Regions from separate parts of the Candidatus Pantoea symbiotica genome, predicted to be linked through region 3. Evidence: predicted binding sites of a transcription regulator. Region 3 holds the regulator's gene; each other region holds the start of a gene.

Region 1 (5,924 bases), 3.1 Mb from region 3:
ATAAATTGTCCCTTGTTGAGAATCATTATGACGAAAAGCATCAAGATCCTGCTGCTGGCGGGACTCCTTGGCTTCTCCTCCACCAGTTTTGCCCTGAGCGAATCCGAAGCAGAAGATCTGGCCGACCTCACCGCCGTGTTCGTTTATCTCAAGAACGATTGTGGCTATCAGGATTTGCCGGACGCACAGATTCGTAAAGCGCTGGTGTTTTTCGCCCAACAAAACCGTTGGGATTTAAGCAACTACAGCAATTACAACATGAAGTCGCTGGGCGAAGAGAGCTACAAGGATTTGAGCGGCATCGCCATCACCAATGACAAAAAGTGTAAGTCGCTGGCGCGCGATTCGCTGAGTTTGCTGGCTTACGTTAAGTAATCAGATTGGGTGCGGGCTGATGCCCTCACCCCATTCCTCTCCCACAGGAGAGGAGAATGTTAAGTTAATTGCAAACCCAATCCACGCTCGCGCAGGTCGCGGCACACCGCTTCATCCAGACGCGCATCCGTTACCACATCAGTCAGGCTATCAATCGGCGCGGCGCAATACAGCGACCATGAACCGTACTTGCTGCTGTCAGCCAGCAGAACACGGCGGCGCGCATTAGCCAGCAGATCCATTTTCAATCCGGCTTTATCTTCGGTTGGCGTGGTAATCCCGCGTTCGATGCTCCAAGAGTTGCAGCTGACAAACGCGATATCGGGATTGATGCTGCGCAGCAAGCGACGTCCATGTTCACCAATACACGACTGGCTGGAATCATCGATGCGTCCACCAATAATGGTGGTTTCGATTTGCTTAAATTCGGAAAGAAACAGCGCGATGTGCAGATCGGCAGTGATCACCCGCAGCTTGAGGTGCGTTAGCTGGCGCGCCAGCTCCAGCATGGTAGTACCGGCATCCAATACCACCGCATCACCCGATTGCACGTAGCTGGCGGCAAACTGCGCGATGGCCTGCTTCTCGGCGAGGTTACGCTGCATCTTCTCCAGCGTGGTCGGCTGATTGGGGATAAAGCGATTCAGCGTGACGCCGCCGTGGCTGCGGCTAATAACGCCCTCTTTATCCAGCTTGATCAGATCGCGGCGGATCGTCGCTGGCGAGGCAGAAATAGCGCTCACCAGTTGTTCAACAGTGACCAAATTATGGCTCTTCAGATAGTCCATAATCTGGTCGAGACGGCTTTGTCCCTTCATATTTCCCTATGCAAGCTGCATCGCGAGTTTAATGGAGATCGCCATGCTCGCAGAGTTCGCTTTACCTGTCCAGGCGATATCAAACGCGGTGCCGTGGTCCGCCGAAGTGCGGATAAACGGCAAGCCAGCGGTGATATTTACACCATCATAAAAACCTAATAATTTCAGCGGGATGTGTCCTTGATCGTGGTACATCGCTACCACCATATCGTACTGCCCTTCCTGACACTGTAGGAACACGGTATCGGGCGGGCATGGACCGCTGACATCAATGCCCTGCGCTTTCATCGCCTGGATAGCAGGCGCGACGATGGTGATCTCTTCATCGCCAAACAAGCCGTTTTCACCGGCATGTGGATTGACGCCCGCCACGGCGATGCGCGGCTTGTCGAAACCGACGCGGCGCAGGAAGCTGTCGGCCATGCCGATCACCGTCTGAATGCGTTCGCCGTTTAAGGTATCGAGGAACTTTCGCAGCGCAATATGCGTGGTGACGTGAATCACTTTCAGCTTATCGGTGTAGAGCACCATGGCGTAATTTTTGGTGTTGGTCAGCTGCGCCAGCAGTTCGGTGTGGCCGGGATAAAGATGTCCCGCCGAATGCAGCGCCTCTTTATTTAACGGTGCGGTGGCGATCGCCTGCACCTCGCCAGCCAGCGCCAGTTCGGTAGCACGTTTCACGCAGCGCCAGGCCAAATCGCCCGCCGCTTTCTGCACCACGCCGGGCTGCAGCGCGGCGGCATCCGCCAGCGGCTCATCTATTACGTTGATAATGCCGGGCGCGAAGTGCGCATCATTGACCTGGTCGAGCACGCGCAGTTCAGCCTGCGGCGTGATATTGAGTCCCATCACCCGACGCAGCGTGTTGGCGCAACCCACCACCACCGCTGGTACGCCCGCTAACTCACCTTCTGCCAGCGCTTTAATGATGATCTCCGGGCCGATGCCCGCCGGATCGCCCATGGTAATCGCAATAATTTTACTCACTCGACTTCTCCTCAATAAAACGAATGGCTTCTACCAGGGTGTTTTCGTCACCAAAGCCACCTGCTTTGGTCATCACCGGCAGGTGTAATTCACTGTTAAGCAAAACCCCGTGCGGCACGCAGCCCGCCACAAGGCCCTGAATCTGGAAACCGCTCGCGCCAAACGCCTGCGCCACGGCAATCGCCACATCACCTCCAGAGAGATACAGTCCAGCAGGCTGCACCTCGCGGCACACGCTGCGGGTTAACTGCGCGAGAAACTGGCAGATGCGCTCGCCCAATAACTGACGTGAAACCTGATGTTGTTGGCACAACTGCTCGATCTCGTGGCGCTGATCGGCGTGTTGCGTAGTACGCACCACGCAATGCGCGCCGTCGTACAGAGCCTGCTGCATTGCCTGCTGCCACTGTTCAGCCAGCGGCCAGGCCGGTTGGGCAAACAGCTGGCGGATATCAATGTCGATAATGCGGATGTCGCGCTGGCTGGCGAGGCGCGTAATCTGCTGCTGCGCAATCGCGCTCATCGAGCCAACCACCGCCAGCACCGGACGAGGCTGACGCGCCGCCAGCATCGCGCCAAGCGCATCGCTGAGCCCGGACGCACCGGCCAGCAATGGACGCGTCTCCAGCGTGGCTGCCGCGGCCATTAATAAGGCAATGTCGCCGTCCTGCTCGATATCCACCACCAGCAAACCTTGCTTGCTGCCGAGCACCTGCGCCAACTGGCCGCCGCGCAGCGTAGCGAGATCGAGGGTTTCACCCGGCAATGTGCTCTGCATCTGCAACCGCGTCAGCACATGGCCGCTGGTGACCGGCGTTTTAGGATCGCTGGCGAATTCGCTGTCGATCAGACGTTGCTGATGGATCCACACTTCACCCGCTCGCGTGGTGCGTCCAAGCTTCGGCACCGCCGGCACCACTAAGGCTAATGATTTGCCGCTGGCCTGCATCGCGGCTTCGATTTCCGCGCCGGGATTGCCGCGCAGCGTGGAATCAATCTTCTTAAACAACCAACCATCGTTAGCGATGGCCCGATGTTGCTCAATCGCCGCTCGCGTGCGCCGGGCTGCTTCCTGTTCGCTGAGCGCACGGCTATCGGTGCTGATTACCAGCACATCGGCGGCATCAGCGTCATGCGGCGTGCTGCTATCAAACAGCACATGCACTCGCGCCCCGGCTTGTGCCAGCCCGCTGCCCGCGTCATTGGCGCCGGTGAAATCATCGGCAATCACCAGGACTGGCGTTTTCCATGGCGGTAAAGTCATGCTCTCTCCTGTTCCGGCCGCTGCCGTGCTGCAATGATTATATTCAATCATGATTGATTATATGTGAGCAAGATCAAATTAATCGAAATCAATTTGTCCTATAAAATTAGCACTGTAGTGATAGACCTCGTGCTGCATGAGCAAACTTAATCATTCAGCGCAAAAAACGTAAGGGTAAGAGATGAATATCAACAGCACCGTGATCAGTGGCTTTCAAGCGCTTAATGACCTCAGCTATTTACTGCAAGGTAAAGAAAAAGCGCTGCTGGTGACCGATAAGAATATTGAAGGCATTCCGGCGGTGCAGACGCTGATCGCCCAGTTGAAGCAGCAGATTGCCAGCCTGAGCATCGTCAATACGGTGCCGCCAGAGCCCAGCCAGCACGATGTGGCAGCCATTGTTGCCGCGCTGCCGAGCACCGATGTGGATCTGGTGATTGGCGTCGGCGGTGGCAGCGTACTGGATGTCGCCAAGCTGCTGTCGATTCTGTGTGTTGAAGGCGCGCCAACACTGGAGGCGCTGCTGGCGGGTGAAAAGCCGCAAACACGCACCACTTCGCTGCTGATTCCCACCACCGCAGGTACTGGCTCAGAAGCCACGCCCAATGCGATTCTGGCGATCCCCGAGAAAGAGACCAAGGTCGGCATTATCACGCCGGTGATGCTGCCAGATTATGTCGCGCTGGTGCCGGAACTCACCACCAGCATGCCGCCACATATCGCCTCTTCCACCGGTATCGATGCGCTGTGCCATTTAATCGAGTGTTTTACCGCAACCGTGTCGAATCCGGTGAGCGATAACTATGCGCTGATCGGCATGAAAAAGCTGTTTGCCAGCCTCGAAACCACCATCGCGGAGCCGGATAATCTTGAGGCGCGCCTGAATATGCTGTGGGCGTCTTATTACGGTGGCGCATCGATTGCGCATGCCGGTACGCATCTGGTACATGCAATGTCTTATCCGCTGGGCGGCAAATATCACCTGCCGCACGGCGTCGCCAACGCCATTCTGCTCGCGCCCTGCATGCGCTTTGTGCGTCCGGCGGCGGTGAGCAAATTCGCTCAGGCTTACGATCTGCTACCGGATGCCGATACCTCGCTGGACGACGAAGCCAAATCCCACGCGCTGGTGGCGTACTTTGCCGCGCTGGTGAAACGCCTGAAGCTGCCCGCCAGCCTGGAAGAGCTGGGTATCGGCCCGGATCATCTGCCGTATCTGGTGGAAGCCGCGCTCGACGTGCAGCGCCTGATGAAGAATGTACCGATGAAAGTGGGCGCCGATGACGTACGCAACGTCTACCTGACGCTATTTCCGGCTTTGAATCACTAAGGATTATCGAGGACAACATGAGCAAGAAAATTCAGGGCGTGTTAACCGCCATCGTCACCACCTTCGATCGCGACGGCGCATTCAATCCAGCCGTCCAACGCGAACAGGTTAAACGTCAGTTAAGCGCCGGCAACGGCATCTTCTGCGGCGGCACCAACGGCGAATTCTTCGTGTTGAACGAACAGGAGAAGCTGACGGTGACGCAAACCTGCGTTGATGAAGTGAACGGCAGCGCGCCGGTGGTGGCGCACATTGGCGAGATCTCCACGCGTGAAACCATTCGCCTTGGGAAACAAGTGGCGAAGCTGGGCGTGGATGCGGTTTCAGTGATCACGCCCTATTTCGTGCCGCTAAAGCAGGAAGAGCTGATCGCCCACTATCGCGCGGTGGCCGATGCCATCGACCTGCCGCTGTTCCTCTACAACATTCCGGCACGCACCGGCAACACGCTGCAGCCGGAAACCGTGCGCACGTTGGCCGCGCACCCGAACATCATCGGCATTAAAGACAGCGCCGGCAGCTATGAAAGCCTGAGCGGCTTTCTGCAAGCGGCTGCAGGAATCGACAGTTTTGATGTGCTGAACGGTCCGGATTCGTTGATTCATCAGGGCTTTGTCGACGGCTGCTCGGCCTGTATTTCTGGTCTCGCTAACGTGGCGCCTAAAGAGATCAATGCGATTTGGGCACGCTTTCATGCCGGCGATATCGAAGGTTCGCGCCTGGCGCAGGAAAACGTCACCGGTCTGCGCACCGATCTGTATAGCGTGGGCTTCTCTCCCGCCGCAGTGAAAAAAGCGGTGACGCTGCTGGGCTTTGAGGTTGGCGACAGCCGCTATGCGGTGAGTTTCTCTGCCGAAGAAGAGCAGAAGATCCGCCAGATTGTGAATCAGTATTTGCAGTAATGCAGGTGCGCCGTTGGTTTGGTCACCCTAAAGGGCGACCCTGCGGCGTATGAATGCGCATATGAATGCGGGTACGAACGCACATATGAATGCGGTTTTGTAGGGTCGCCATTTATGGTGACCTGCCCAATTTGGCAGCATTTACTAATCCCGGGAAGAATCATGAAAGTCATCTGTACTTCACCGTCATTCGCCAAATACGACGCAGCGCCGATTGAGGTGCTGCAACAGCACGGTTTCGAATTGAT
Region 2 (5,924 bases), 3.3 Mb from region 3:
ATCAGATTTGTGCGAGTTTCGCGAAAAGGGGGCCTTTATGGCCCCTTTTTTCGAGCAATCCGCAGCAATCCGGACCAAACTCATGTATTGTTGCAGAGAGTGATCTTTGCTTGCAGAGGTTCGCGCGGCTAATGAGAGGCTTTACCGCATGGGCGGTTAAGGTTGTCATTAGTCGCGAGGATGCAACTGAAGATCGGTAATCCCCGGCGCGCCAGAGTGGGCTGCGCCCCTGAATTTAAGGACTTAAATTTTGCTGAACCCGATCGTACGCAAATTCCAATATGGTCAGCATACCGTCACGCTGGAAACCGGCATGATGGCGCGCCAGGCTACCGCTGCAGTAATGGTGAGCATGGATGACACTGCTGTATTCGTTACCGTTGTTGGCCAGAAAAAAACTAAACCAGGTCAGGATTTCTTCCCGCTGACGGTTAACTATCAGGAGCGTACTTACGCTGCTGGTCGTATCCCGGGTAGCTTCTTCCGTCGTGAAGGCCGTCCAAGCGAAGGCGAAACCCTGATCTCACGCCTGATTGACCGTCCAGTTCGTCCGCTGTTCCCGGAAGGCTTCATTAACGAAGTTCAGGTTATTGCGACCGTGGTTTCAGTTAACCCACAGGTTAACCCAGACATTGTTGCGATGATCGGTGCATCTGCTGCACTGGCTCTGTCTGGCCTGCCGTTCAATGGTCCAATCGGTGCAGCGCGCGTCGGTTATATCAATGACCAGTACGTGCTGAACCCAACTGCTGATGAAATCAACGAATCACGTCTGAACCTGGTTGTTGCCGGTACCCAGAACGCGGTGCTGATGGTGGAATCAGAAGCTGACATCCTGACTGAAGAGCAGATGCTGGGTGCTGTGGTATATGGCCACGACCAGCAGCAGATCGTTATCGAAAACATTAATGCGCTGGTTGCCGAAGCCGGTAAACCACGTTGGGATTGGCAGCCACTGCCAACTAACGATGCACTGATCGCACGCGTTACTGCACTGGCAGAAGCGGGCATCAGCGATGCCTATCGCATCACTGATAAGCAAGAGCGTTACACTCAGGTTGGCGCAGTGAAAGACGCAACAATTGCGGCACTGCAGGCTGAAGATGAGACGCTGGACGCTGGCGATATCGCTGACATCGTACACGATCTCGAGAAGAGCGTTGTTCGTAGCCGCATCATCCGTGGCGAACCGCGTATCGATGGCCGTGAGAAAGATATGATTCGTGGTCTGGACGTGCGCACTGGCGTACTGCCACGTACGCACGGTTCATCACTGTTCACCCGTGGTGAAACGCAGGCGCTGGTTACCGCAACGCTGGGTACCGCACGTGATGCGCAGAATCTGGATGAGTTGATGGGCGAGCGTACTGATAGCTTCCTGTTCCACTACAACTTCCCTCCGTATTGCGTGGGAGAAACCGGTATGGTTGGCTCACCGAAGCGTCGTGAGATTGGTCACGGTCGTCTGGCGAAGCGTGGCGTGCTGGCAGTAATGCCTAAGCAAGCTGACTTCCCATACACCGTGCGTGTGGTTTCAGAAATCACCGAATCTAACGGTTCTTCTTCAATGGCTTCCGTGTGTGGTGCTTCTCTGGCACTGATGGACGCTGGCGTACCGATCAAAGCAGCCGTAGCCGGTATTGCGATGGGTCTGGTTAAAGAAGCCGACAACTTTGTGGTTCTGTCTGACATCCTGGGTGACGAAGATCACCTCGGCGACATGGACTTCAAAGTAGCAGGTAGCCGCGATGGTATTACTGCGCTGCAGATGGATATCAAAATCGAAGGCATCACCCGCGAAATTATGCAGGTTGCTCTGAATCAGGCTAAAGGTGCGCGTCTGCACATCCTGAGCGTGATGGAACAGGCAATCAGCACGCCGCGTCAGGAAATCTCTGAGTTCGCGCCGCGCATTTACACCATCAAAATCAGTTCAGACAAGATCAAAGATGTCATCGGTAAAGGCGGCTCGGTTATCCGTGCGCTGACCGAAGAAACCGGCACCACCATCGAAATCGAAGATGACGGCACCGTGAAGATCGCTGCAACTGATAGCCTGAAAGCTAAAGAAGCCATTCGTCGTATCGAAGAGATCACTGCTGAGATCGAAGTTGGCCGCATTTACTCAGGTAAAGTGACACGTATCGTTGATTTCGGTGCCTTCGTGGCAATCGGCGGCGGTAAAGAAGGTTTGGTTCACATTTCTCAGATCGCCGATAAGCGCGTAGAGAAAGTGACCGACTATCTGCAGATGGGCCAGGAAGTTCCAGTGAAAGTAATGGAAGTGGACCGTCAGGGCCGTGTACGCCTGAGCATCAAAGAAGCGACAGAGCAGAAACCAGCGGAAGAAGTTGCTACCGCTGCATCTGATGCATCTGACGCCGAGTAAGCGTTTACCGATTTACCTCTCCCTGCTTTGCGGGGAGAGGTGTTTAGATCATCGCGAGGGCGGGAATCCTTGTGCACAGCAGGAGGATGACAGGATGGTTGTCCCAATGTTTGTATTCGGGAGTGGGAAATGAAGCCTTTTTTGCGCTGGTGTTTTGTTGCGACAGCTATCACGCTGGCAGGATGCAGCAACTCCAATTGGCGTAAGAACGAAGTTCTGGCAGTACCTTTGCAGCCCACACTGCAGCAAGAGGTGATCCTAGCGCGCATGGAACAAATTCTTGCCAGTCGTGCCCTGACCGATGATGAACGCGCACAGCTATTATATGAGCGCGGAGTGTTGTATGATAGTTTGGGTCTGAGGGCACTAGCGCGGAACGATTTTTCGCAAGCGCTGTCTATAAGACCAGATATGCCTGAGGTATTTAACTATCTCGGTATATACTTAACGCAGGCAGGCAACTTTGATGCTGCCTATGAAGCGTTTGATTCTGTACTTGAGCTTGATCCAACTTACAACTATGCGCATTTAAACCGTGGTATCGCCCTCTATTACGGCGGTCGATACAAGTTAGCGCAAGATGATCTGCTGGCGTTTTATCAAGACGATCCTAACGATCCATTCCGCAGCCTTTGGCTCTATCTCGTTGAAAGCGATATGGATGCCGACAAGGCAAAAGTTACGCTGAGACAGCGTCATGACAAAGCGGTTCGCGATCAATGGGGATGGAATATTGTCGAGTTCTACCTTGGCGACATCAGTGAAAAAACGCTGATGGAACGTCTCAAGGCGGACGCAACGGATAACACCTCGCTCGCTGAACATCTCAGTGAAACCAACTTCTATTTAGGTAAGTACTACCTAAGTCTGGGGGAGAAGGACGACGCGAAAGCGTTGTTCAAACTGGCGGTGGCCAACAACGTAAACAACTTTGTTGAGCACCGATACGCATTGTTGGAACTGGCGCAACTCGGCCAGACACAAGACGATTTATCAGAATCTGACCAGCAATAGCTGACGAACTTTTATTGCCTGAATACCTGTAAAGTCATCATCTTCAGAGATGAGGGCTTTTCTGTTCGTCAAAACTTCTAATTTGAGCCGGTTCACACTTTTTGATGAAAATGACTGAAAGTTTTCACGACGAGTTATGTAGACTGGCCGCCGCAATCTAAGAGGCACGTGTACTACATGACTGATATTCAAACCACTTTTGCTGACCTTGGCCTGAACGCCGACATCCTCGAATCACTGAACGGTATGGGCTACGTTAAGCCTTCTCCAATCCAGGCTGAGTGTATTCCTCACCTGCTGGCTGGCCGTGACGTGTTGGGTATGGCGCAGACCGGTAGTGGTAAAACTGCGGCTTTCTCACTGCCGCTGCTAAACAACATTGATCCTACTGTTAAAGCACCGCAAATTTTGGTGCTGGCACCGACCCGCGAATTGGCGGTACAGGTTGCTGAAGCCGTCACAGAATTCTCTAAACACATGCGTGGCATTAACGTTGTAGCCCTGTACGGCGGCCAACGTTATGACGTTCAGCTGCGCGCACTGCGTCAGGGACCACAAGTTGTTGTGGGTACACCTGGTCGTCTGCTGGATCACCTGAAGCGAGGCACGTTAGATCTGTCTAACCTGCGCGGTCTGGTGCTGGACGAAGCTGATGAAATGCTGCGTATGGGCTTCATCGAAGACGTTGAAACCATCATGGCGCAGATTCCAGACGGTCATCAGACCGCGCTGTTCTCAGCAACCATGCCAGAAGCGATTCGTCGTATCACCAAGCGCTTCATGAAAGATCCACAGGAAGTGCGCATCCAGTCAAGCCTGACTACGCGCCCAGACATTTCTCAGTCTTACTGGACCGCTTACGGCCGTAAAACTGACGCACTGGTTCGCTTCCTGGAAGCAGAAGATTTCGATGCAGCCATCATCTTCGTGCGTACCAAAAATGCCACGTTGGAAGTGGCCGAAGCGCTGGAGCGCAGCGGTTATAACAGCGCAGCACTGAACGGTGACATGAACCAGGCACTGCGTGAGCAGACGCTGGAGCGTTTGAAAGATGGTCGTCTTGACATCCTGATCGCGACCGACGTTGCCGCACGTGGTCTGGACGTTGAGCGTATCAGCCTGGTCGTAAACTTTGATATCCCAATGGATGCAGAGTCTTACGTTCACCGTATCGGTCGTACCGGCCGTGCAGGTCGTGCAGGTCGTGCGTTGCTGTTCGTTGAGAACCGCGAGCGTCGTCTGCTGCGCAACATCGAACGCACCATGAAGCTGACCATTCCAGAAGTTGAACTGCCGAATGCAGAACTGCTGGGTGAGCGTCGTCTGGCTAAGTTCGCGGCTAAAGTACAGCAGCAGCTGGAAAGCAGCGATCTGGACCAGTACCGCGCACTGCTGAGCAAAATGCAGCCGGGCGAAGATCTGGATATCGAAACTCTGGCCGCAGCACTGCTGAAAATGGCTCAGGGCGAACGTCCACTGATTCTGCCACCAGAAGCACCACGTCCAGCGCGTCGTGAGTTCAGCGATCGTCCTGACCGTGGTGAGCGTCGCGATTCACGTGATTCTCGTGGTCCACGCGAAAGCCGTGACAGCCGCGATGGCGATCGTCCACGTCGTGAACGTCGTGACGTTGGCGAAATGCAGCTGTACCGCATTGAAGTAGGCCGCGATGATGGTGTTGAAGTTCGTCACATCGTTGGCGCGATCGCTAACGAAGGCGACATCAGCAGCCGTTACATCGGTAACATTAAGCTGTTCGGTACTCACTCAACTATCGAGCTGCCGAAAGGCATGCCGGGCGAAGTACTGCAGCACTTCACTCGTACGCGTATTCTGAACAAGCCGATGAATATGCAGCTGATGGGTGATGCACCGGTGCACGAGCGTAGCGAACGTCGTCCATCTGCTGGCGGCGAACGTCGTGGCAATGGCGCACCGCGCGGTGAGGGTGCTCCACGTGGCGAAGGCGCTCCACGTCGCTTCTCCGAGCGTCGTGAAGGTGGCCGCGAAGGCGGACGCTTCAGCCGTGAAGGTGGTCGTGGCCCGCGTCCAGAAGGCGCAGCTGCACCTCGTCGTCGTGACGCATAAGCGTTAAACGCTAAAAGTAAAAAGGGACGCTGATGCGTCCCTTTTTTTATGCTTGTGGAAAGTAAAGTTTACACGCCGCCAGCAATCAGCACGCGTTCACCGCTAACATATGCCGCCTCTTCCGATGCCAGAAACAGCGCGACTTGCGCCACATCTTCCGGCAAGCCAAAGCGTCCAAGCGGCGTAGCGGCAATCAGCTGTGCCTTCAACTCCGGATGCATCTTCTTCGCCGCCAGCAAACCTTCGGTCAAAATAATGCCGGGTGCTAACGCATTGACGCGAATATTGCGTGGCCCAAGTTCCCGTGCGAGGCCTTGCGTCAAGGTATCGATCGCGCCTTTGGTTGCCGCCCACAGCACCGAACCGGGCGTGCTGCGTTGGCTGTTTAAGGCGCTTAGATTGATGATGGAACCGCCGCGTGCGGGGAAATGTT
Region 3 (5,924 bases):
CCGGAACGACCAGATGCGGTGTTTGCAGTGTCGGATGTTCTGGCGGTTGGCGTAATACACGCAGCGCTGGAAGCGGGCTTGCGCGTGCCGGAAGATTTAGCGGTGGTTGGATTTGATGGCATCAACTTTACCAGCAGCCTGAATCCACCGCTGACGACGATTGAGCAGCCGATGAATCGCATGGGCGTGCGTAGCGTACAGCTGCTGCTGCAACGTATCCGCCAGCCCAACTCGTCGGTGGTCCATGAAGTGTTGCCGTGGAAGCGCGTTGAACGCGCTTCCAGTTAACTCAGCGCCAAATCAGCAATACGCACGCAGCGGTGAGCAAGCCCATCGCCAGATTGAACATTTTCCACGCGCGTGGGCTTCGCAGCAGACGTCCAATCAGCGAGCCAAAGCCCATCCAGATCACCCCGGAAATCACATTTACCATGAACATGCCGAGGCTGATCGCCAGCACCGAATGCAGATATTCGCTGCCCGCCAGGCTGAAGCTGGCCACCGCACCGAGCGCCATAAGCCAGGCTTTCGGGTTGATTAGCTGCAGCAAGCCGCCTTGCCAGAACGGCATTTGCTTTACCGTCACATCATCGGTTTCCAGCTTTTCATACTCGGCGCTGGCGATTTTCCACGCCAGCCACAGCAGATAAAGGCTACCGGCAATCTTCAGGATCAGATGCAGCGAAGGATAAAGCAGGATGAGACCGCCGATACCAAATGCCACCATCAGCAACATGACTTGCATACCAATCATGATACCAATGAGCAGCGGTATAGTGCGCAGGAAGCCAAAATTAGCACCCGAGGCGGTAAGTAACATATTATTGGGCCCGGGCGTGATGGCCGCGACCCAAAGAAAACCTAACATTGATAAAAAAAGACTCAGTTCCATGTATATTCGGGTGCTCCTCACCCAGTAAAGCGAACAACCCATCGAAGCTATCAGCGACTTATGCATCAGACAAGCCTTTACCCAAGCTATTTTGATCGCCCCAGCGGCGAGCGCTTTAAACCACTGCGCGGATTCAGTAACGCGCATCTACAAACGCTGTTGCCGCGCATTCTGCGCCGCCGCGTCACGTTGCGTCCGCACTGGCAGCGTCTTGACCTGCCGGACGGCGATTTTGTCGATTTAGCGTGGAGTGAAGATCCGGCGCAGGCGCGTCATAAACCGCGCATGGTGATGTTTCACGGCCTGGAAGGCAGCTTTCGCAGCCCGTATGCGCACGGCCTGATGCAGGCGTGTCAGGCGCGCGGCTGGCTGGCGGTGGTGATGCACTTTCGCGGCTGCAGCGGCGAGCCTAATCGCTTAAAGCGCATCTATCACTCCGGTGAAACTGAAGACGCCACCTACTTCCTTAACTGGCTGCAACGCGAATGGGGCAGCGTACCGACCGCCGCTGTCGGCGTTTCGCTGGGCGGCAACATGCTGGCTTGCCTGCTCGGTCAGCAAGGTCACGATGTGCCGATTGATGCCGCCATCGCCATCTCGGCGCCGCTGGCGCTGGAGCCGTGCAGCGGCAAGCTGGACGTTGGCTTCTCGCGCTTCTATCAGCACTATTTGCTGACGCAGCTGAAAAAGAACGCCACGCGCAAACTGCGCGCCTGGCCCGGCACGCTGCCGGTCGATCTCAGCCAGCTACGCGCTTTCCGCCGCTTACGCGAGTTTGATGATGCGATAACCGCACGTGCGCACGGTTTTATCGACGCCAACGACTATTATCAACGAGCCAGCGCGATGCCGCTGCTCACCGGCGTGCGCAAACCGCTGCTGATCATTCATGCGCAAGACGATCCCTTTATGACCGATGCCGTGATCCCGCAACCTGACCAGCTGTCAGCTTCCATTCAGTATCAGCTGACGCAGCAAGGCGGCCACGTCGGCTTTGTCGGCGGCACCTTGCTTAAACCGAAAATGTGGCTGGAACAGCGCGTGCCCGACTGGCTCTCAACCTATCTGGATGTGTAATTGTGATTATTCCCTGGCAAGAACTCGAAGCGGAGACGCTGGAAAACCTGATTGAAACCTTCGTGTTACGCGAAGGCACCGATTACGGCGAGCAGGAACGCAGTTTGCTGCAAAAAGTCGCCGATGTGCGCCGCCAGCTGGAGCGCGGCGACGTAGTGCTGGTGTGGTCGGAACTGCATGAATCGATCAATATTATGCCGAAGGGTGAATTTCGCGGCTAATGCACCCAGCGGCAATTCGTGGTAACAATGCTCATCGCCGGACCTCACAGGGAGCTCTGTTATGTCAGCCAGGCATCCAATCATTGCCGTCACCGGTTCCAGCGGCGCCGGAACCACCACCACCAGCCTCGCCTTCCGCAAGATTTTCCAGCAGCTGAACCTGCATGCGGCGGAACTCGAGGGCGACAGTTTCCATCGCTTCACGCGTCCGGAAATGGACATGGCGATCCGCAAAGCGCGCGATCTCGGTCGCCACATCAGCTACTTCGGCCCGGAAGCCAACGACTTCGGCCTGCTGGAGCAGACGTTTAAACATTACGGCCAAACCGGCCTCGGCGAATCACGTAAATATCTGCACACCTACGATGAAGCGGTGCCGTGGAATCAGGTGCCGGGCACTTTCACGCCGTGGCAGCCGCTGCCGGAAAACACCGATGTGCTGTTTTATGAAGGCTTGCACGGCGGCGTGGTCACGCAGCAGCAAAATGTGGCGGAGCATGTCGATCTGCTGGTTGGCGTGGTGCCGATTGTTAACCTTGAGTGGATTCAGAAGTTGGTGCGTGACACCGGCGAGCGCGGCCATTCACGCGAAGCGGTGATGGATTCGGTGGTACGTTCGATGGAGGATTACATTAACTTCATCACGCCGCAGTTCTCGCGCACCCACATTAACTTCCAGCGCGTGCCGACCGTTGATACCTCAAACCCGTTTGCCGCCCGCGAAATTCCCTCGCTCGACGAAAGCTTCGTGGTGATTCATTTTCGCGGTCTGGAAGGCATCGCGTTCCCCTATCTACTGGCGATGATTCAGGGATCGTTTATTTCCCACATCAATACGCTGGTGGTGCCGGGCGGCAAAATGGGATTGGCGATGGAGCTGATTATGCTGCCGCTGGTTCAGCGACTGATTGAAGGGAAGCGAATTGAGTAGGTTTGGTGCGGGCTGTGAAAAGGGAGGCATGAATGCCTCCCCTACGACCGATTACAACTCGACAACCTCATAGCTGTGGGTAATTTCCACGCCTTTACCCAACATGATCGCCACCGAGCAATATTTTTCCGCCGACAGGTCAACCGCGCGCGCAACCGCTTTATCGCTCAACGCTTTGCCGCTGACAATAAAATGCAGGTTGATGGTGGTAAAAATGCGTGGCGCCTCTTCACGGCGTTCTGAGGTGAGTTTCACTTCGCAATCGGCCACATCGCTGCGCCCTTTTTGCAGGATCGACACCACATCAATGGCGCTACAGCCGCCTGCGGCCATCAGCACCATCTCCATTGGACTTGGCGCTTTATCACCGGAATTACCGTCCATTAATACCTGATGGCCAGATGAGGATTCTCCGAGAAAGGTAAGACCTTCCACCCATTTCACTCGTGCCTGCATTATTCTCTCTCCTGAAGCGGCGGTTTTGCCGCCAGAGTACGCTTTCACCTGACAAACAGCAATCCAGAGTAATCCCCCTTCTGCTGAAGCGAGACAACACAAGACAGCTCGCAAAAGCTGTGCTACAAACAGTGCTGAAAATATTTTCGTCATCACAGACGAAGGCCGGAAGAATCAAAAGCGTAGCTTAAGAGTCCACCCGGAATAATTTTTCCTTTACTGGAAACGCTCGACGATTAAACCGCCTGACAGGGAAAAATGCCCCCTGTATTTTGGGCACGATTACAACAGAGGATAATAGCGAATGGTTCTCGGCAAACCGCAAACAGACCCTACACTCGAATGGTTCCTGTCCCATTGCCATATTCACAAATATCCATCCAAAAGCACGCTCATCCATCAGGGTGAGAAAGCGGAAACGCTGTACTACATCGTAAAAGGTTCCGTAGCGGTACTGATTAAAGATGAAGAAGGCAAAGAGATGATTCTCTCCTACCTCAATCAGGGAGATTTCATCGGCGAACTCGGTCTTTTCGAAGAAGGCCAGGAACGTAGTGCCTGGGTACGTGCGAAGTCTGCCTGCGAAGTGGCTGAAATTTCATACAAAAAATTCCGTCAGCTGATTCAGGTAAACCCGGATATTTTAATGCGACTTTCGTCGCAAATGGCGCGTCGTCTGCAAGTCACATCTGAGAAAGTGGGCAACCTTGCCTTCCTCGATGTAACCGGACGCATCGCGCAAACGCTGCTAAATCTGGCCAAACAGCCAGATGCGATGACTCACCCAGACGGGATGCAAATCAAAATCACCCGCCAGGAGATTGGTCAGATCGTGGGCTGCTCACGCGAAACCGTGGGTCGTATCCTGAAAATGCTGGAAGATCAGAACCTGATCTCCGCACACGGTAAAACCATCGTCGTTTACGGCACCCGCTAATTTCTTCTCACCCACGGCGTGATGGCAACATCGCGCCGTTTCTATTTGCGATGAGCTGATGTGGCGTCGAATCATCTATCATCCCGAAGTTAACTATGCGCTGCGGCAAACGCTGGTGCTGTGCCTGCCTGTGGCTCTCGGCTGGCTGTTTGGCGATCTGCAAAAAGGTCTGCTGTTCTCATTAGTGCCGGCCTGCTGCAACATGGCGGGGCTGGATACGCCGCACAAACGCTTTTTCAAACGCCTGATTGTGGGTGGTTCGCTGTTTGCCACCGGCAGTTTCCTGATGCAAATCCTTACTGCTTACCAGATTCCGTTGCCGCTGATTTTGCTGGCGCTGCCGCTGCTGATTGGCGTGACCGGCGAAATCGGTCCGCTGCATGCGCGCTTGCTGCCCGCAACGCTCATCGCCGCTATCTTTACGCTCAGCTTAGTGGGACGCATGCCGATGTGGGTGCCGCCGTTGCTCTACATTGGCGGCACGCTGTGGTACGGCTTATTCAACTGGTTCTGGTTCTGGCTGTGGAAAGAGCAGCCGATGCGCGAATCGCTTAGCCTGCTGTTCCGCGAACTGGCGGATTATTGCGATGCCAAATACACCTTACTGACGCAGCTGACCGATCCGGAAAAAGCGCTGCCGCCGCTGCTGGCACGTCAGCAAAAGGCGGTCGATCTCATCACCACCTGTTACCAGCAAATGCATATGCTGTCGGCCAGCCGCGATAACAGCCACAAACGCCTGACGCGCGCTTTCCAGGTGGCGCTGGATTTACAGGAACACATCTCGGTGAGTTTGCATCAGCCGGAAGAGGTGCAGAAGCTGGTTGAAGAGAGCCACGCCGAAGCGGTGATTCGCTGGAACGCCAAAATCATCTCGGCGCGGCTGCGCGTGCTGGCGGATGCGATTCTCTACCATCAGCTGCCAGACCGTTTCCACATGGAGAAACAGCTCGGCGCGCTGGAGAAAATTGCGCGCCAGCATCCGGATAATCCGGTCGGTAACTTCTGCCTGTATCACTTCAGCCGCATCGCCCGCGTATTGCGCACGCAGAAGCCGCTCTACACGCGTGACCTGATGGCCGATCGCCAGCGCCGTTTGCCGCTGTTGCCGGCGCTGCGCAGTTATCTGTCATTCAAATCCACCGCGTTACGCACCGCGGCACGCTTCGCCGTAATGCTGATGTTTGGCAGCTCGCTGGCGCTGTTCTTTAACATCCCCAAACCTTACTGGATTCTGATGACCATCATGTTCGTCAGCCAGAACGGTTACAGCGCGACGCGCGTGCGCATCCAGCACCGTGCGCTGGGCACCTTTGCCGGTTTGCTGATCGCCGCCGCCTCATTACGGCTGGCGGTACCGGAATCGATCACGCTGCTGTTTATGCTGGGGATCACGCTGGCGAGTTATCT
Region 4 (5,924 bases), 1.9 Mb from region 3:
ATCTGAATCATTAATGGACTATTGGTTTTCTCCGCCGCTTTAAAAAAGGCCGGCAGCATTTCCAGGCAGTGCAAATTAAAGGAACCGAGCGCTTTAAATTCACGTTCTTTAGCCACCTGTAACAGATCGGTAAAGTTATAAAGTTTCATGGAGCTTTTCCTCATGGGATTTAGACTTGGTGGATTTTCCGTTAACAAACCAGGCGATGAGAGTAATGAAGGCAATAAACAGCGCGACGAACAGCCAGTTATTCTGGAATGCATGGCCGAGCACCAGGCCGGTACTGATCACATCCGAATCACTGAAGGTGACGCCGGTAAAACCGTAACTTTCCAGCATCGGCACCAGAATCGCCGGCAGGAAGGTGATGAATAGACCGTGCACGAAACCGCCGATCATCGCCCCGCGACGACCACCAAGCGCATTACCAAACACGCCTGCGGTGCCACCGGCAAAGAAGTTGGTCAGCAGACCTGGCAGAATCATCGCCAGACCAAACATCGGGAACACCAGCATGCCCACCACCGAACCCAGCGTGGTGGCGAGGAAGCCGACGATCACCGCATTCGGGGCGTATGGGAACATCACCGGGCAGTCGAGCGCCGGTTTCGCATCCGGAACCAGACGCATGGCGATACCACGGAAAGCTGGCACCAGTTCGTTCAGCAGCAGACGCACGCCGCTATACAGCACGAACACACCGCACACGAACTGAATCGACTGCATAAAGGCGTACATCAGATAGTTCATGCCGTTGCTGTACTGGCCGATAAATTCCGGGCCGGCGGCGACCGCAGGAATCAGGTACATCGGCACCATCACCACCGCCATCGACAGATAAGTGTCCTGCAGGAATTTAAAGTTGTCGGGCAGTTTGAGGTCTTCCGTGGAGCGCGAACCTTTGCCCACCACCTTCGCCACCGCCGCCGTCAGCAGGTAGCCGATGGTGCAGAAGTGACCGAGCGCCACATCGTCGGAATCGGTGATACGACGCACCACCGGTTGTGCCAGCGCAGGCATCACGACCGCCATAATGCCGCCAAAGATGCCACCGGTAAGGATCAGAGGTAAGCCTGTTAGCCCCGCTTTATAGCCAATCACCGCACCGATGGTCGCCATCCACAGCAGCGCCTGACCGGTAAGGAAGATGTATTTGAACGGTGTCAGACGGGCAATGATGATGTTGACGATAAAGATCACCAACAGCGTCAGCGCCACTTCTGAACCCAGCTCGCGGTTTGCTAACCCTGCAATGGCGGCAACGTCGGTGATATAACCCTGCATGCCAAAACCGTGGGTAAAAATGGTGTTCAGGAAGGTCAGCGTACCGACAATAATGTTGATACCGGCCATCATAATTAAGAAACCAAGCAGGGTTTTAAAGGTGCCTTCCACCACCTTGCCTGCTGATTTTTTTTGCAGTAGCAGACCAATCAGGGCAATAAAGGCGATCAGAATTGATGCCTGCCCCAATAAGTCTTTTACCAGGAAGTCGATCACACTATTCATGATTAGCAACCTTTAAGTTACGTTCTTTCATAAACGCCACGATTTTCTCTTCAATTTCCGCTTTGTCGGTCAGCTTATTGAGAATAATCACCCGTTTGATCTGTTCCGGGCTGGCATCGGCATTTAACACATCAGCAAAAGCTTTCTGGGTTAAAATCATGTCGGATTTAAAGGCGTTGGCTTCAGAAATGGTGGTGTGATCGATATCAGCATCAATTTCGAGTTTCTTTAATACTGACTTGGCGCTCATCTCAATCGCAAAGCTTGAACCCAAACCACATCCACAGACACATAATATTTTCAGCATGGCTATTTCCTCACAGAATTTGCAGTTGTTTAGCGAGTTTATAATGATGCCCTTCCGTATCGACCAGGCGTTTTTTCATGCTTATTAAATCAATCGGAATCGGTCGATTACTGCCATTAATAATCACCGCTTTGTTGCGCATTCCCGACTGAATACAACGCGCGACTTCACTGGCCATAATGGTGCCCTGATAAATCTCTTCACAGGTAGGATCGCCATTACGCAGACCATAACCGATAATTGTTTTACGAATACGCACACCAATTAACGGTTCAATTTGTTTAATTAAGGTATCGATGGCGCCCTGAAAGCCCGGCGAATATTCACGGGTGTAGCCTTCCGAACACAAAATAATGACGCTGTTCTGCGCCGCCAGACGCTGCGTGATGCGCTCGGCCAGCTCCTGCGGCGCAATCTGGCATTCCGGGATCAGCGCGAAATCCGCATTGGATTTGATCGCTGACTGCAGGGTTAACTCACCGCAATAACCGCCCAGCAACTCAACCATAAAGACACGACCGGTTAAGGCGCGGCCGGTATTGCGTAATTTCGCCACCTCTTTTAAAACCTGCTCACAGGCGGTGGAAAAGCCGATGCTGTAATCACTGCCAAATACGTCATTATCGATGGTCATGCCGACGCCAAAACAGTTAACGCCAAATTCGCTTAGCGTATGCAGGAATTGTAATGAACCATCACCGCCCGCCATAATTAATACATCGATGCGCAGCGACTTAAGATGTTTGGCGATGGTTTCATATTCCGGACGAATTAATTTTCTGCTGGTTCGTCCCGATTGCATCACCGGAATAGCGGCGATAGCGTAATCCACTAAATCGCGTTGGGATATTTCCTGGTGATTGTTTTCCAGCAATCCCGGAATACCACCGTTAAATAACACCATTTCCGCCTGAGTTAATCGCGATATTTGATACACAAAGTTATTAATCCCGGTAACATCGCCACCGCTGATCACCATGCCAATTCTCATTGTCATCATCCTTTATGCTGTGCGTCTGGAATTCATTCTTCCGATTAACGACATTGTTATTTGCAACGAATGTCACACTTTTGCGATGAATTCCCCGAGTGAGATCATTGACAGCATCCAATACAGGCTAAATTTTGTGATATAAATCACATGACACTTTTCACCTTAAAGCATTAATAACAAATAAAATCATAGAGTTATATTTATTTTGCGCAGTAAACTCGGCAGCTTAAATTAACACCCTGCTCGCTGTTTTGCTTTCGATCTATTTTGTGATTTCCCGCGCATTTTTATCGGTTCCTGACGCTTATTCCGCATCAGATAAAGGGATAATGATTACGTGCGTTATTTATGCGTCAGGGCCAGTGAACGATTGACTCAATGCCGATGCACTTGTCCAATACCGTGGCAGATAAAGAATAAACAAGAGAAAAAAATGAGCATGCAGAAGGATATGTTGCGTAAGTTGGCAGAGGTAGTTGGCGAGAAACAGCTATTAACCCATGCGGATGACAAAGCCTGGTACATAAAGGGATTCCGCGTCGGACGCGGTGAAGCGCTGGCGGTGGCGTTACCGCAAACACTGTTGCAGCTGTGGCAAACGCTGCAGGTTTGCGTGGCGCACGATGTCATTGTGCTGATGCAGGCGTCGAATACCGGCGTTACCGGCGGCTCAACGCCCGACGGCAATGATTATGACCGCGATATCGTGATTATCAGCACCCGCCAGCTCAAAGGCGTGCAGGTGATCGATCAGGCGCGTCAGGTGATTGCTTTCCCTGGCACCACCTTGACCGAACTGGAGCACACCTTGCAGCCGCTGGGTCGTGAGCCGCACTCGGTGATTGGATCATCCTGCATCGGCGCGTCGGTGGTCGGCGGCATCTGCAATAATTCCGGTGGCTCGCTGATTCGGCGCGGCCCCGCTTTCACCGAAAAATCCTTGTTCGCCCGCATTCATGACGATGGTCGTTTAGAGATGGTCAACCATCTCGGCATCGAGTTGGGCGACACGCCAGAAGTGATGCTGGAAAACCTGACGCAGCAGCGCTATCAAACCGGTGAGCAGCCCGACTGGCAGGGAAAAATCTGGGCTGATGATTATGCCGACCGCCTGCGAGATGTGGCCGCAGATTCTCCGGCGCGCTTCAATGGCGATCTGCGTTACCTGCACGACAGTTCAGGCAGCGCCGGTAAAGTGGTGGTGTTCGCCGTGCGCTTGCCGACCTTCGAAGCCAGCACCGGCAGCGATACCTTTTACATCGGCACTAACGATGAGAGCGTGCTGGTGGCGCTGCGCCGTTTCCTGCTAACGAAGATGAGCGAGTTGCCGCTGCAGGCGGAATATATCCATCGCAACGCCTTCGATTTAACCGTGCGCTACGCCAAACATATGTATCTGGCGATCCGCAAACTGGGACCGCAGGCCATTCCGCAGATGATGGCCAACAAAGCCAAATGGGATGTGCGCGTCAGCCACCTGAAATTCCTGCCGCGCAATTTTGTTGATCGGGTGCTGCAATTCTTTAACCAGCTGACGCCGAGCTTTATCGCGCCGCGCATCATGGATTACCGCAGCGAGTATCAACATCATCTGATGATCAAAGTGGAGTCGCCGCAAACCGCAGAATTACAAAGCTTGTTACAGCAGTTTTTTGCTGAGCAGCCAGGCGGCTTTTTCCTCTGCAATGCACGCGAAGCGGCGGATGCATTTTTGGTGCGTTTCGGCGTCGGCGGCTGCACCATTTCCTACTGCGATGCGCTGGGCTACAACCCCAACGAACGGCTGGTGGCGTTTGACGTGGCGCTGCGCCGCAATGATGACGCGTGGCGTTTGACGCTGCCGGATCATCTGGCGGCCCAGGTACAGGTTGATTCCTGCTGTGGACACTTCTTCTGTTTCGTCAATCATCAGGATTACGTGCTGAAGCCGGGCTACGACGCGAAAGTGTTTAAGGAAGAGGTGAAGCGCTATCTGGAGCAGCGCGGCGCGAAGTATCCCGCCGAGCACAATGTCGGACACCTCTATCAGGCATCGTGTGAGCATGTCGAGCACTGGAAACAACTTGATCCGACCAATAGCTGTAATCCGGGGATTGGTAAAACCAGTAAGAAGAAGTTTTGGCGGGAGATGTAGCGTCGGAGTTTCGAAAGGTGCACATTCATGCGCACCTGGTCGCCATAAATGGCGACCCTACGACAACGGTGCGGGTTTCGTAGGGCGCGCATTTATGCGCACCTGGTCACCATAAATGGCGACCCTACGACAACGGTGCGGGTTTTGTAGGGTGCGCATTTATGCGCACCTGGTCACCAAAATCAACCAACGATGCCGTTCGCGCAGCAGACGCTGGTGCAGTTGCTCAAGCTGCGGCAGCGTCAGAGCCTGAATGGCAGCGCGATTGAGCGTCGCCAGGCCGTGCTGCTGGCGCAGGGTTTCGAGTGCGGCATCGCCATTGTCTTTGCTTGCGCACTGCGTCAGTAAGCTTGCCTGCCATGCCGCCAGCTTTTCAGGGGAAACTGCTGCGATCTCGGCAACCATCTCACGCATAAAGCGTTTGCAGTGACCCAGCAACGCGCGCCAGGTGATATCCGGCGATTGCAGCGCCAGCATTAAGCCATCCACATCTGCCACCCGTTGATAACGCGCTGACACCACATAACCAATTTGCTGATCCACGCGCAGCCGCTGGAAGAAACGCGTTTCCAGCATCAGTGCCAGCACGCGTAAAGCAGCCAGGGCGGCATCGTCGGCGTGCGATAACGGCATAAACAGCAACAGCGCCTGATCGGGTCCATCGCAGTTGATGGGCACAATGCCGCATTGCAGTTGTGCGGGCGGCGTGTAGCGCGCCAGATCCGGTGCAAAATCGCTGAGCAGAAGCGCCACGCGCTGGCTTAGCGCGCTATTGGTGCCGCACCATGCCGCCAGCCATTGCGGCGAGGGCGATGGCTTAATCAAGCGAGTTGGCAAAGCGGCGAGTAGCTGACGAATCACAATAGAGTGTGTTGTCGCTGCGGATTGTGCCAGCACCGGCGTGTTCAGCGCCCGTAATGCCTGATGCACGCTTAACAACGCGCGTTCTTCGGATGCGGGCAGATTGAGCAACAGCTGCC

The links. Region 3 encodes CRP, which controls carbon source genes, mostly activating them, when cyclic AMP is high. Its sites were predicted from a motif close to ATGTGANNNNNNTCACAT; they were not measured.
Region 1: ACXIZX_RS03030 (iron-containing alcohol dehydrogenase) is a predicted target of CRP. The motif match lies at 3,506-3,523, and genes of this name have one in related genera.
Region 2: yrbN (protein YrbN) is a predicted target of CRP. The motif match lies at 3,484-3,501, and genes of this name have one in related genera.
Region 4: ACXIZX_RS08485 (6-phosphofructokinase) is a predicted target of CRP. The motif match lies at 2,942-2,959, and genes of this name have one in related genera.

Annotation. Positions count from the first base shown of each region.
Region 1 is NZ_JBSZHR010000002.1:532,177-538,100, reverse strand. It holds gene ACXIZX_RS03050 (YacC family pilotin-like protein) at 28-375, shown strand; gene ACXIZX_RS03045 (DeoR/GlpR family DNA-binding transcription regulator) at 435-1,193, opposite strand; gene ACXIZX_RS03040 (D-threonate 4-phosphate dehydrogenase) at 1,200-2,180, opposite strand; gene dtnK (D-threonate kinase) at 2,173-3,444, opposite strand; gene ACXIZX_RS03030 (iron-containing alcohol dehydrogenase) at 3,626-4,774, shown strand; gene ACXIZX_RS03025 (dihydrodipicolinate synthase family protein) at 4,792-5,676, shown strand; gene ACXIZX_RS03020 (phosphoglycerate dehydrogenase) at 5,839-5,924, shown strand, end outside.
Region 2 is NZ_JBSZHR010000002.1:309,707-315,630, forward strand. It holds gene pnp (polyribonucleotide nucleotidyltransferase) at 251-2,389, shown strand; gene nlpI (lipoprotein NlpI) at 2,519-3,403, shown strand; gene yrbN (protein YrbN) at 3,508-3,564, shown strand; gene ACXIZX_RS02065 (DEAD/DEAH family ATP-dependent RNA helicase) at 3,581-5,491, shown strand; gene ACXIZX_RS02070 (SDR family NAD(P)-dependent oxidoreductase) at 5,560-5,924, opposite strand, start outside.
Region 3 is NZ_JBSZHR010000002.1:3,638,753-3,644,676, forward strand. It holds gene ACXIZX_RS17605 (LacI family DNA-binding transcriptional regulator) at 1-288, shown strand, start outside; gene ACXIZX_RS17610 (LysE family translocator) at 290-892, opposite strand; gene ACXIZX_RS17615 (hydrolase) at 953-1,969, shown strand; gene ACXIZX_RS17620 (YheU family protein) at 1,972-2,190, shown strand; gene ACXIZX_RS17625 (phosphoribulokinase) at 2,252-3,121, shown strand; gene ACXIZX_RS17630 (OsmC family protein) at 3,173-3,577, opposite strand; gene crp (cAMP-activated global transcriptional regulator CRP) at 3,882-4,514, shown strand; gene ACXIZX_RS17640 (YccS/YhfK family putative transporter) at 4,573-5,924, shown strand, end outside.
Region 4 is NZ_JBSZHR010000002.1:1,695,237-1,701,160, reverse strand. It holds gene ACXIZX_RS08500 (class II fructose-bisphosphate aldolase) at 1-149, opposite strand, end outside; gene ACXIZX_RS08495 (PTS sugar transporter subunit IIC) at 136-1,509, opposite strand; gene ACXIZX_RS08490 (PTS sugar transporter subunit IIB) at 1,502-1,816, opposite strand; gene ACXIZX_RS08485 (6-phosphofructokinase) at 1,827-2,807, opposite strand; gene dld (D-lactate dehydrogenase) at 3,244-4,944, shown strand; gene pqqF (pyrroloquinoline quinone biosynthesis protein PqqF) at 5,104-5,924, opposite strand, start outside.